One region of the Actinoplanes sp. NPDC049681 genome, then DNA from elsewhere that is predicted to be linked to it. Evidence: riboswitches for the same ligand, from Rfam matches in the RefSeq annotation. Region 1 holds a riboswitch; the other holds the start of a gene.
What was found. A riboswitch is a leader RNA that binds a small molecule or an ion and turns the genes downstream of it on or off. The one in region 1 is predicted to bind FMN.
Positions count from the first base shown of each region.

Region 1 (5,028 bases):
CAGCGCCTACCGGACGATCTACCAGGCGGCGCTGCGGGCCCCGCGCGGTGAGGGCTCACCCGTCAGCATGATCGAGACGGTGATCTGGGCCGGCACGTTCGGCGGCCGCTTCGCCGACCGGGAGCACGCGATCCGGGTGTTCGAGCAGCACAACGCGGCGGTGCGGCGCGAGGTCCCCGCCGACCGGTTGCTCGACTTCCGGGTGGCCGACGGCTGGGAGCCGCTCTGCGCGTTCCTCGGCGTGCCGGTGCCGGACGAGCCTTTCCCGCGCACCAACGACACCGCGGCGTTCCAGGAGCGCCTCGCCGCGCGCGTGAATCAGTCGACGGGCAGCACCGACGGGCCCGCGTCCTTCAGCGACCGGGTCAGGGAGCGCTCGGCGAAGTAGACGAAGCACCGCACGCGGCGCTCGCCCGCCAGCCATTCGCTGCGGGTGGGGTTGTAGGAGATCCAGCCGCTGCGGTACTGCATGTCCGCGTCGTCGGGCAGGGCGGCGAAGCGGGCGATCACGCTGCGGCAGCCCGCCGCGCTGCGGGCGACGCCGGCTTCCAGGTCCGCGTACGAGACGTCGGGCGCCTGCCACAGCCCGGCGAACTCGGCCCGGTGCTTCCGGCCGCACGGGACGGGACGCATCTCGGTCACCGTGCCGCCGTCCACCGTCGGCGCGAAGCAGCCCAGCCGCAGCGGGGACGGGCGGGTGAGCTCGCCCTCGAGCGTGCCGGTACGGCCGCTGCGGCCGTACCCGTCAAGGTCTGTCTGGGTCAGATCGCAGCGGAACCAGCGCGCGCCGCCGGACCACCCCTTCGCGGTCGGCCACACCACGTGGACCGCGAGCCGGGCGGTGCGCCAGGGCCCGCCGACGAAGTCCACCGCCGCCTGCGAACATTCCCTGTACGCGGCCCGGGCGCCGGCCGTGCCCTCCGCCGGCGGCACTTCGGCGTCGGGCGCCGTCCCCAGGTGGAAGGCCTCGCCGACGTGCACCTGGCCGCAGTCGACCGGCCGCTCGTCGGTGGCCGACGCCGTCTGCAGGAGCCGGGCGTGGCAGGCGTGCGCCGCCGGCTGGTACGCGGCGGGCGCCGGCAGCGGTGCCCAGTCGTCGGTGAGATCACCGTCCGCGCCGTCGGAGGGCGTCCCGGTGCACCCGGCGGCGAGCATCACCGTCACCAGCGCCGTCACCACCCGCCGCATGCCGGCCTCCCCTCCGCAACCCCATGAGTATCCCGGCCCGGCCCGCGGAGGCCATACACTTCTCCGGTGGAGTCATCGCCGATCATCGCCCCCAGCATCCTGGCCGCGGACTTCGCGCATCTCGCCGAAGCCGTGCACGACATCGAGGGGGCGGCCGACTGGGTGCACGTGGACGTCATGGACAACCATTTCGTCCCCAATCTGACCATCGGCCTGCCGGTCGTCCAGAGCCTGCGCAAGGCGACGACCATCCCGTTCGACGTGCACCTCATGATCGAGGACCCGGAGCGCTGGGCCCCGGGATACGCCGAGGCGGGCGCGTACAACGTCACGTTCCACGCCGAGGCCTGCGAGAACCCGGTGGCGCTGGCCAAGACGCTGCGCGCGGCCGGGGCCAAGGCCGGCCTGGCCATCGACCGCGACACGCCCGTGGAGCCGTACCTCGAGCTGCTGCCCTACGTGGACACGGTGCTCATCATGACCATCAAGGCGGGCTTCGGCGGTCAGAAGTTCCTGCCCGAGATGCTGGGCAAGGTCCGTGACGTGCGCCGGCGGATCACGGCGAAGAACCTCGAGGTGCGCCTGGAGGTGGACGGCGGCATCGCGGCCGACACCATCGAGCAGGCCGCCGAGGCCGGTGCCGACGCGTTCGTCGCGGGCACCGCCGTCTACGGCGCGGAGGACCCGGCCGAGGCGATCCGCAAGCTGCGGGCGCTCGCCGAGCGCACCACCGAGCGGGCATGAGCACCGGCGGACCCGGCGGTGAGCCCGAGGAACGGCCGGACCTCGTCCTGGTCGTCGACGACGACGACGACATCGCCGGGTTCGTCGCGTTCAACCTCAAGGTGCACGGCTTCGAGGTCATGCGGGCCCGCGACGGCCAGGAGGCGCTCGAGGTGATGGAGTCGCGCCGCCCCGACCTGGCGGTGGTCGACTGGATGATGCCGCGGATGGACGGCGTCGAGCTGACCCGCCGGCTGCGGGCCGAGCCGCTGACCTCCGCGCTGCCGGTGATCATGCTGACCGCCAAGGGTATGACCGTCGACAAGGTCGTGGGGCTGACCGCCGGCGTCGACGATTACCTGGTCAAGCCGTTCGACACCGCGGAGCTGATCGCCCGGGTGTCCTCGACGCTGCGGCGCAACAAGGAGTTCCGCGAGGTGTCGCCGCTGACCGGGCTGCCCGGCAACGCCCGCGTGACGCGCGAGATCGCCGACCGGATGAAGGCGGGCGGCGACTTCTCCGTCGGCTACGTCGACATCGACCGGTTCAAGCCGGTCAACGACGTGTACGGCTTCGACCGCGGCGACGACTTCATCACCACGCTGGCCCGCAGCCTGCACCGGGCCGCCACCGCCGCCGGGCGCCCGCCGGTGTTCCTGGGCCACATCGGCGGCGACGACTTCGTCTTCATCTGCCACCCCGACCAGGTGCTGCCGCTGACCAAGCACATGGTGACCGACTTCGAGGCCTCCGCCGACCAGCTGTACGACCCCGAGGACGCGCGCCGCGGCTACATCGAGGTGCCGGACCGGCGGGGCGGCAAGCAGCGGGCCGCGCTGGTCACCCTCTCCATCGGCGTCGCCCAGTCCACCGCCGGGGGCCGCGCCTACTCCGATCACCGGGCCGTGGTCGCGGTCGCCTCCGAGATGAAGAAGGTCGCGAAGAGCCAGCCCGGCTCGTACGTGGCCATCGACCGCCGCCGCAGTGACTCGGAGAACCTCGACGACCCGCCGCTGTGAGTCGGACTTGTGACGTGGGTCGCCCGGCGGATGGCAATTCGCCGATGACGTGCAAGACTGACCGGTAACCCACCACGCGCTGGCGGGACTCGGTGAAATTCCGAACCGGCGGTGATCCTTCCCTCGCGGAAGGTAAGCCCGCGACCCGGACGTCGTACCTGCGACGGCCGGTGGACCTGGTGAGAATCCGGGGCCGACGGTTGAGCGACCGGCACATGCCGATCGGTCAGACAGTCCGGATGGGAGACAGCGCGCGGATCAGGACCGAGGGCTCGTCGCGGCGTGCCTCGTCCAGGGCGGCGCGAAGCGTCCCCTGATGTCCTGTTCCTCGGCGTTTTCTCCCCTTCCCTGAGCGCGTGACCGCACCGCGTCAGGGAAAGGCAGGGAGATGGTCACCGAGCACGAGGCGATGGGGCGCGCGATTGCGCTGGCCGCCCGTGGCCTCGGCACCACCAGCCCCAATCCGGTCGTCGGATGCCTCCTGCTCGATCCCGACGGCAAGGTCGTCGGGGAGGGGTTCCACGCGTACGCGGGCGGCCCGCACGCCGAGATCGTCGCGCTCGCCCAGGCCGGCAAGCGCGCCCGGGGCGGCACCGCGGTGGTCACCCTCGAACCCTGCAACCACACCGGGCGGACCGGCCCGTGCGCCCAGGCGCTCATCGCGGCGGGCATCAAGCGGGTGGTCATCGCGGTCGACGACCCGACGCCGGTCGCGGCCGGGGGAGCCGCGACGCTGCGCGCCGCCGGGATCCAGATCGAGACGGGGGTACGCCGCGAGGAGGCCGAGGCGGGCAACCTGGCCTGGCTGACCGCCGTGCGCCGCTCCCGTCCGTACGTCACCTGGAAGTACGCGGCCACCCTCGACGGGCGCTCGGCGGCGGCCGACGGTACCAGCATGTGGATCACCTCGGAGCCGGCCCGCGCCGACGTGCACCGGCTGCGCAGCACGGTCGACGCCATCGTGGTCGGCGTGGGCACCGTGCTCGCCGACGACCCTCAACTCACCGTCCGCGACCTGCGCGACGGCAGCCTCGCGATCAAGCAGCCGCTGCGGGTGGTCGTCGACTCCTCCGGGCGTACGCCGGTGAAGGCCCGCATCCGCGACGCCGCCGCCGAGACCTGGATCGTGACCACCGCCGAGGTCGGCGCGGGCCCGGACGGCCACGTCGACCTGTCCGCCATGCTCACCGGCCTGTACGCCCGCGGCATCCGCGCGGTGCTGCTGGAGGGCGGCCCGACGCTGGCCGGGGCGTTCCTGGCCGCGGGGCTGGTCGACCGGGTGGTGGGTTACGTCGCGCCGAAGCTGCTCGGCGCCGGGCGCGCGGCGCTGGTCGACGCGGGCGTCACCACGATCGCCGAGGCCATCGACCTGGACCTCACCGACATCGCGCAGATCGGCTCCGACCTGCGCTTCACCGCAGTCCTGCGGCCCAAGAGGGAGTCCTGATGTTCACCGGAATCGTCGAGGAACTGGGTGAGGTCGTCCGCCTCACCGACGCGGGGGGCGACTCGGCGGTGCTCGCCGTACGCGGTCCTGTCGTCACGTCGGACGCGCGGCACGGCGACTCCATCGCGGTCAACGGGGTCTGTCTCACCGTCATCGACAACGAGGACGGCGTCTTCACCGCCGACGTCATGGGGGAGACCCTGCGCCGCTCGTCACTGGGCGCGCTGGCGGTGGGCAGCCCGGTGAACCTCGAGCGGGCCGCGACCGTGGGCAGCCGCCTCGGCGGGCACCTGGTCCAGGGCCATGTCGACGGGGTCGCGAAGCTCATCGCCCGCGAGCCCGCCGCCGAGTGGGAGGTGCTGACCTTCTCGCTGCCGCCGGAGCTGTCCCGCTACGTGGTGGAGAAGGGCTCGATCACCGTCGACGGCGTCTCGCTGACCGTCATGGCGGTCACCGCGGACTCGTTCAGCGTCGGGCTGATCCCGACCACGCTCAAGCTCACCGTCCTGGGTTCCAAGGGCGTCGGCGACCCGGTCAACCTCGAGGTCGACGTCATCGCGAAGTACGTCGAGAAGATGCTGGGGGATCGTCATGCTGGATGAGATCGAGCGGGCAGTCGCGGACATCGCCGCCGGCCGTCCGGTCATCGTC
Region 1 is NZ_JBITLP010000004.1:756,415-761,442, forward strand. Features, by position in the region: gene ACIBO8_RS17940 (sulfotransferase family protein) at 1-388, shown strand, start outside; gene ACIBO8_RS17945 (septum formation family protein) at 319-1,188, opposite strand; gene rpe (ribulose-phosphate 3-epimerase) at 1,255-1,932, shown strand; gene ACIBO8_RS17955 (response regulator) at 1,929-2,930, shown strand; FMN riboswitch at 3,005-3,185, shown strand; gene ribD (bifunctional diaminohydroxyphosphoribosylaminopyrimidine deaminase/5-amino-6-(5-phosphoribosylamino)uracil reductase RibD) at 3,319-4,377, shown strand; gene ACIBO8_RS17965 (riboflavin synthase) at 4,377-4,979, shown strand; gene ACIBO8_RS17970 (bifunctional 3,4-dihydroxy-2-butanone-4-phosphate synthase/GTP cyclohydrolase II) at 4,969-5,028, shown strand, end outside.

Region 2 (5,028 bases), on a different contig from region 1:
GCAACGCGAGTTCTTCTACGCCTCGCCTGCCGACGTACGCGACATCCTTGCCCAAGTGGCCGGTCAGCACCTGCTGGAATACCACGAGACGCCCGAGGCGCTGGAATGGCATGCCAGCCATCGAGATCGAGGCAAGGCATCACCCATGCCGGCGCCTACACGACCTGCCGCTATGGCTGTGGCTGAACCGGTGGTTCTTCGTCCGTAAGTCCGTCGTCGCGTCGTGCCGCCGGCGTCCATGGATCTCCGAGGTTGTGGTCAGCGGTTGCCGCGCCCACCCACCCGTGGGCGGACGGCCGTGCCCGATCCGGGAAGTGTCGCGGCGCGCATCATGGTCTGCGCCGTCCGAAGTGGCATGATCACGCCATGCGGGAAGTGGTCGACGGGGTCTTCGAGGTCGGGATCGGCTATGTCCACGTGCACCTGGTGGTGACCGACGACGGTGTCGTGCTGGTCGACACCGGGCTGCCGGGCCGGTCGGCGCGGATCGGCCGGGCGTTGCACGACATCCGGCGCAAGATCGGTGACGTCACCACGATCCTGCTCACCCACCATCACGTCGACCACACCGGCGGCCTTGCCGAGGTCCGGCGCCGCTCCGGCGCGCGGGTGGTCGCCCATCAGGACGATGTTCCGTACGTGACGGGCGAGGCACAGGCGTACATGCCGCACCCGGTGGTCCGGCTCGTCGGCCTGTTCCTCGGCAAGGCCGAACCGGCACCCGTGGACGAGATCATCACCACGGACAGCGCCACGCCGCTGCCGGGGTTCACCGCTGTGCACACGCCGGGTCACACGCCGGGGCATCTGTCGTACCTGCTGGACCGGGACGGCGGCATTCTCTTCGCCGGGGATGCGGCCGCCGGGGGTCGGAGCGGGAAGATCGGCAGCGCGCCCAAGATGGTCTCGGCGGATCTCGACGCCCAGTGGCGCAGCGTGGAGAAGCTCGCCGGCCTGGAGTTCGAGCATGCCGTCTTCGGCCACGGCCGCGCCCTGAACGGCCGGGCGGTGGAGGCGTTCCGCGCCTACGTCGCGGCCGGTAAATAGTCGCAGTTCGCGCCTACGGCGGTCACACTGCGTACACAGACGGGGCGCCGACTCTGAGGTCATGCGGGACGGCATGAGGCCGGTCCGCCGAACCGAAGGAGTTCCCGTGTCCCGGAAGAAGATCGGTCTGATCGCCGCAGGCGTCGTCGCCGTGGGCGGGCTGGCCCTCGGCGGGTCGACGATGGCCAGCGCCGCCACTGCCATGCCCGCGCCCAGCTCGTCGGCCGGTGCGGCCGCGGGGCCCGGCGGGTCTGCGGACGCCCCGGTCACCGGAGACGAGGCCACCAAGGTCACCTCTGCCGTTACGGCGAAGGATTCCCGGGTCACCGTGACCGGCGTGCGGAAGGATCCCGACGGCTCGTACGACGTCTTCGGCACCAAGGCCGGCGCCCGGGTCATGTACGACGTCAGTGCCGACCTGACGGCGATCACCGAGGGCGGCGGGCCCGGGCGGGGCCCGGCGAACTGAACGTGGCGCCACCGGTCGTGGTTCAGCGGCCGGTGGCGCCACGGCGCCCAGGAGGAGCGGGCGCAGCGGCGTACGGTCAGGCGACGGTCTCCATGGCGGGGGAGTCGATCCGCTGCGCCTGCGCCGTCCGCGAGACCCGCAGCCACACGACGAAGCCCCAGATCACGAACCCCGCGTAGACGGCGTACAGGACGGCCGAGGGGTAGTAGCGGAAGTGCAGCAGCTCGGGCACGCCCACCAGGTCCACGGCGATCCAGCAGAGCCAGAACTCGACCCAGCCGCGGGCCATCGCGTAGGTCGCCAGGATCGACCCCACGAAGATCCACGAGTCGGCGAGGTAGTACCACCACGGGACCGGGAAGCCCGCCCCGACGGCACGGAAGACGAAGAAGCAGAGGACCACGGCGGACAGGGCCAGCGCGACCACCACCGCGCGCTGGCGCGGGGACGCCCAGTGCGGCACCACGGCCGCCCCGCCCGGGGCGTGGCGGTTGCGGCGCCAGCGCCACCAGCCGTAGACGCTGGTCGCGATGAAGAAGACCTGGCGGGAGGCCTGACCGTAGAGCGGGGTGCCCTGGTCGTTGCCGACCGCCTGGCCCAGGAAGACGGTGAGGAGCAGGACGTTGCCGACGATGCCGACGGGCCACGCCCAGGCGCTGCGGCGCAGGCCGAACAGGGCCGAGCCGAGCCCGAACGCGTTGCCGACGATCTCCCGGTAATAGATCGCCTGGGTGTCGGTGACCTGCCACTTGGCGTCGTAGAACGCGGTCAGCAGGCTGTCCAGCCAGTGCATCCGGATCACCTCCGTGTACGACAGAGGTGCACGCCGGGGAGCGACCGCGCACGCGGGTTCATGACCGTCCGCGTGCTGCCTCCCATCCGGACTTTCACCGTCGGTCCCGGAATTTCACCGGGTCAACCGGCCGCCGGCTGCGGTCGGGTCGCGGACTGTCACCGCCGGTTCGGATTTTCACCGACCCCGGAGCACGCTGAACGATGGTGCTGAGTCGGATCGTAGTCCCGTTCGGCCCCGGCGCCGGGACAAGCGATGCACGACACATCGATGGTGACGGCACAACCCTGCCCAACGAGGTCATGGGTACGCGGTGACGGGTGGGCGGCGAGGGTCGCGGCTGGCGACAGTTCGGGCGTTCGTGCCTTGTCGTCGTGCGTACCGGCCGCCACGATCGTCGGCGCCCCCGCCGATCCCCGGGCGGGAAGGTGGACGCCGCCAGGACCCAGAAGATGGAAGGACCCGACGACACGTGTCGCACATCCCCGCGATCCGCGCGAGACAGCCCAGCGACGAGGCCGCGACGGTGGATCTCAGCGGGCGCTGCGTCGGGAACTCGTACGTCCTGATCTGCCCGGTCGGGCACGGCGCCACCGGCACGGTGTGGCGCGGCCTGGAGCAGACCTCCGGCGACCAGGTGGCGGTGAAGTTGCTGCACGAGGGCCTGCTGCGGCAGCCGAAGCTCGTCACCCGGTTCGTGCAGGAGCGGTCGATCCTCAAGATGCTGCGGCACGAGCACATCGTCGGCGTCCGCGACCTGTTCAGTGTGGGGGAGTCACTGGCGCTGGCCATGGACTTCGTGGGCGGTGGCAGCCTGCGGGAACGGCTGCGCGACGCCGGCACGCTGGAGCCGGCGGAGGCGGCGCGGCTGCTGGCCCAGGTCGCCGCGGCGCTGAACCAGGCGCACTCGCTGGGCGTGGTGCACCGCGACGTCAAGCCCGACAACATCCTGCTGCAGGTGCGGGCCGAGCGTGCCGACGTACGCCTCACCGACTTCGGCATCGCCCGGGTGCTGGACGCGCCCGGGGTCACCACCCCGCACGCGGTCATCGGCACTCCTCACTACATGGCGCCGGAGGCCATCAGCGGCGGCGACGCCACACCCGCCGCTGACGTGTACGCCCTGGGCATCGTCCTCTTCGAACTGGTGGCCGGCCGTACGCCGTACACGGGTGAGCCCTTCGCCGTGCTGCGCGGCCACCTCGACGAGACGCCCCGGCGTCCGGAGGGCATGCCGGACCCGGTATGGCGGGTGATCGGCCGGTGCCTCGGCAAGGATCCGGCGTCACGCCCGTCGGCCGCGGAGCTGGAGCTGACGCTGCGGCAGCTGCGCGACGAGCTGGCCGGCGTACCGGCGCTGGCGGCGCCGCCGGTGGCTCCCGGGCCGGCGGTGTCCGCGGTGTCGCCGCCGCCCGGCGTCCGGGTGCGCCCGAAGCGGCGGCCGCCGAACCGCCCCCGCAGCTGGGCCTGGGGCCGGCGGGGTGCGCTGGCCCTGCTGATCGCCGGAGCGCTCGCCGGCTCGGCCCTCAGCGGCTACAGCGTGTGGCAGGTACGGCAGAACCGGGCGGCCGGCAACCAGGCCCTCCTGCCCGGTGCCGATCCCGCGGTGGTGCCGGACCGGTCCGCGCTTCCGGCGGCGACGACGGCCACGGGTGCGGCACCCGCGCTCAAGGCGGTGCAGGTGGCCGGGACGGCGCCGGACCTGCCCGGCCTCGCCGCACACCACACGCGCAAGGACGACGCCGGTCCGCAGGTGGCGGCGTCGGCCGGTGCGGGCGTGGACACCGGAGCCGGCAAGGTGGGCGGGCAGGCCGACGTGGCCTTCGGGCCGTACCGGTGCGGCGACGAGTACGAATGGGACGTCGGCCACCCGGTGCTCGCCCAGCCGTGCCATGCCCTCGGCTCCGAGGTACGGGTCATGGGCCGGATGGAGGCCACCCCGGGCGTGCAGGCGGACGTCTCCCTGACGGTCCGGGACGCGCGTACCGACGATGTGGTGGCCGGGCCGTACACCTGTGAGGGTTTGATGTTCACCGACTTCAAGCTGGAGCAGACCTGCGGGCCGGCCGACCTCGCCGCCCCGCACGGGCACCGCTACGTGGTGGTGGAGAGCTGGCGGTACACCGGGCGTTCCCTGTTACCGGGCGGCACGGTGCGGGGCGTCGAGTTCGACTGGTGAGCCGGGTTCAGGGCGCCCATTCCCGCAGCACCTCCGCGACGCTGACCCGGTCCCGCTCCGGGTCCGGCGCGGGCCGCGGCGGGGCGGCCGGCGTCCGGCCGAAGCGCGGCGCCGGGGCGGGTTGCGTGTCGGCGCCGACCTCGACGAAGGTGCCCCGGGCCCGATTGTGCGGATGCCGGGGTGCCTCGGCCGGGGAGAGCACGGGCGCCACGCAGGCGTCCCGGCCGTCGAAGATCGCCGTCCACTCGTCCCGGGTACGCCGCGCGAACGCTTCCGTGAAGCGCTGCCGCAGCACCGGCCACCCGCCGCGGTCGTACTGGTCCGGCAGGCCGGGGTCGCCGTCGAGGCCAAGCCCCGCGAGCAGGTTCGCGTAGAACGCCGGTTCGAGGGCGCCGACGGCCAGGAAACCGCCGTCCGCCGCGGCGTACGTGTCGTAGAACGGCGCGCCCCCGTCCAGCAGGTTGGTGCCGCGCGGCCCGTTCCACCGTCCCGCGCCGATCATGCCGTGCAGGAACGCCGTGAGCAGCGCCGAACCGTCGA
Region 2 is NZ_JBITLP010000008.1:322,348-327,375, reverse strand. Features, by position in the region: gene ACIBO8_RS29125 (DUF4041 domain-containing protein) at 1-208, shown strand, start outside; gene ACIBO8_RS29120 (MBL fold metallo-hydrolase) at 367-1,047, shown strand; gene ACIBO8_RS29115 (hypothetical protein) at 1,154-1,516, shown strand; gene ACIBO8_RS29110 (nicotinamide riboside transporter PnuC) at 1,593-2,309, opposite strand; FMN riboswitch at 2,378-2,508, opposite strand; gene ACIBO8_RS29105 (serine/threonine-protein kinase) at 2,782-4,488, shown strand; gene ACIBO8_RS29100 (CaiB/BaiF CoA transferase family protein) at 4,496-5,028, opposite strand, start outside.
Region 2: linked by a shared signal. The riboswitch ahead of ACIBO8_RS29110 (nicotinamide riboside transporter PnuC) and the one ahead of ribD (bifunctional diaminohydroxyphosphoribosylaminopyrimidine deaminase/5-amino-6-(5-phosphoribosylamino)uracil reductase RibD) in region 1 are both predicted to bind FMN.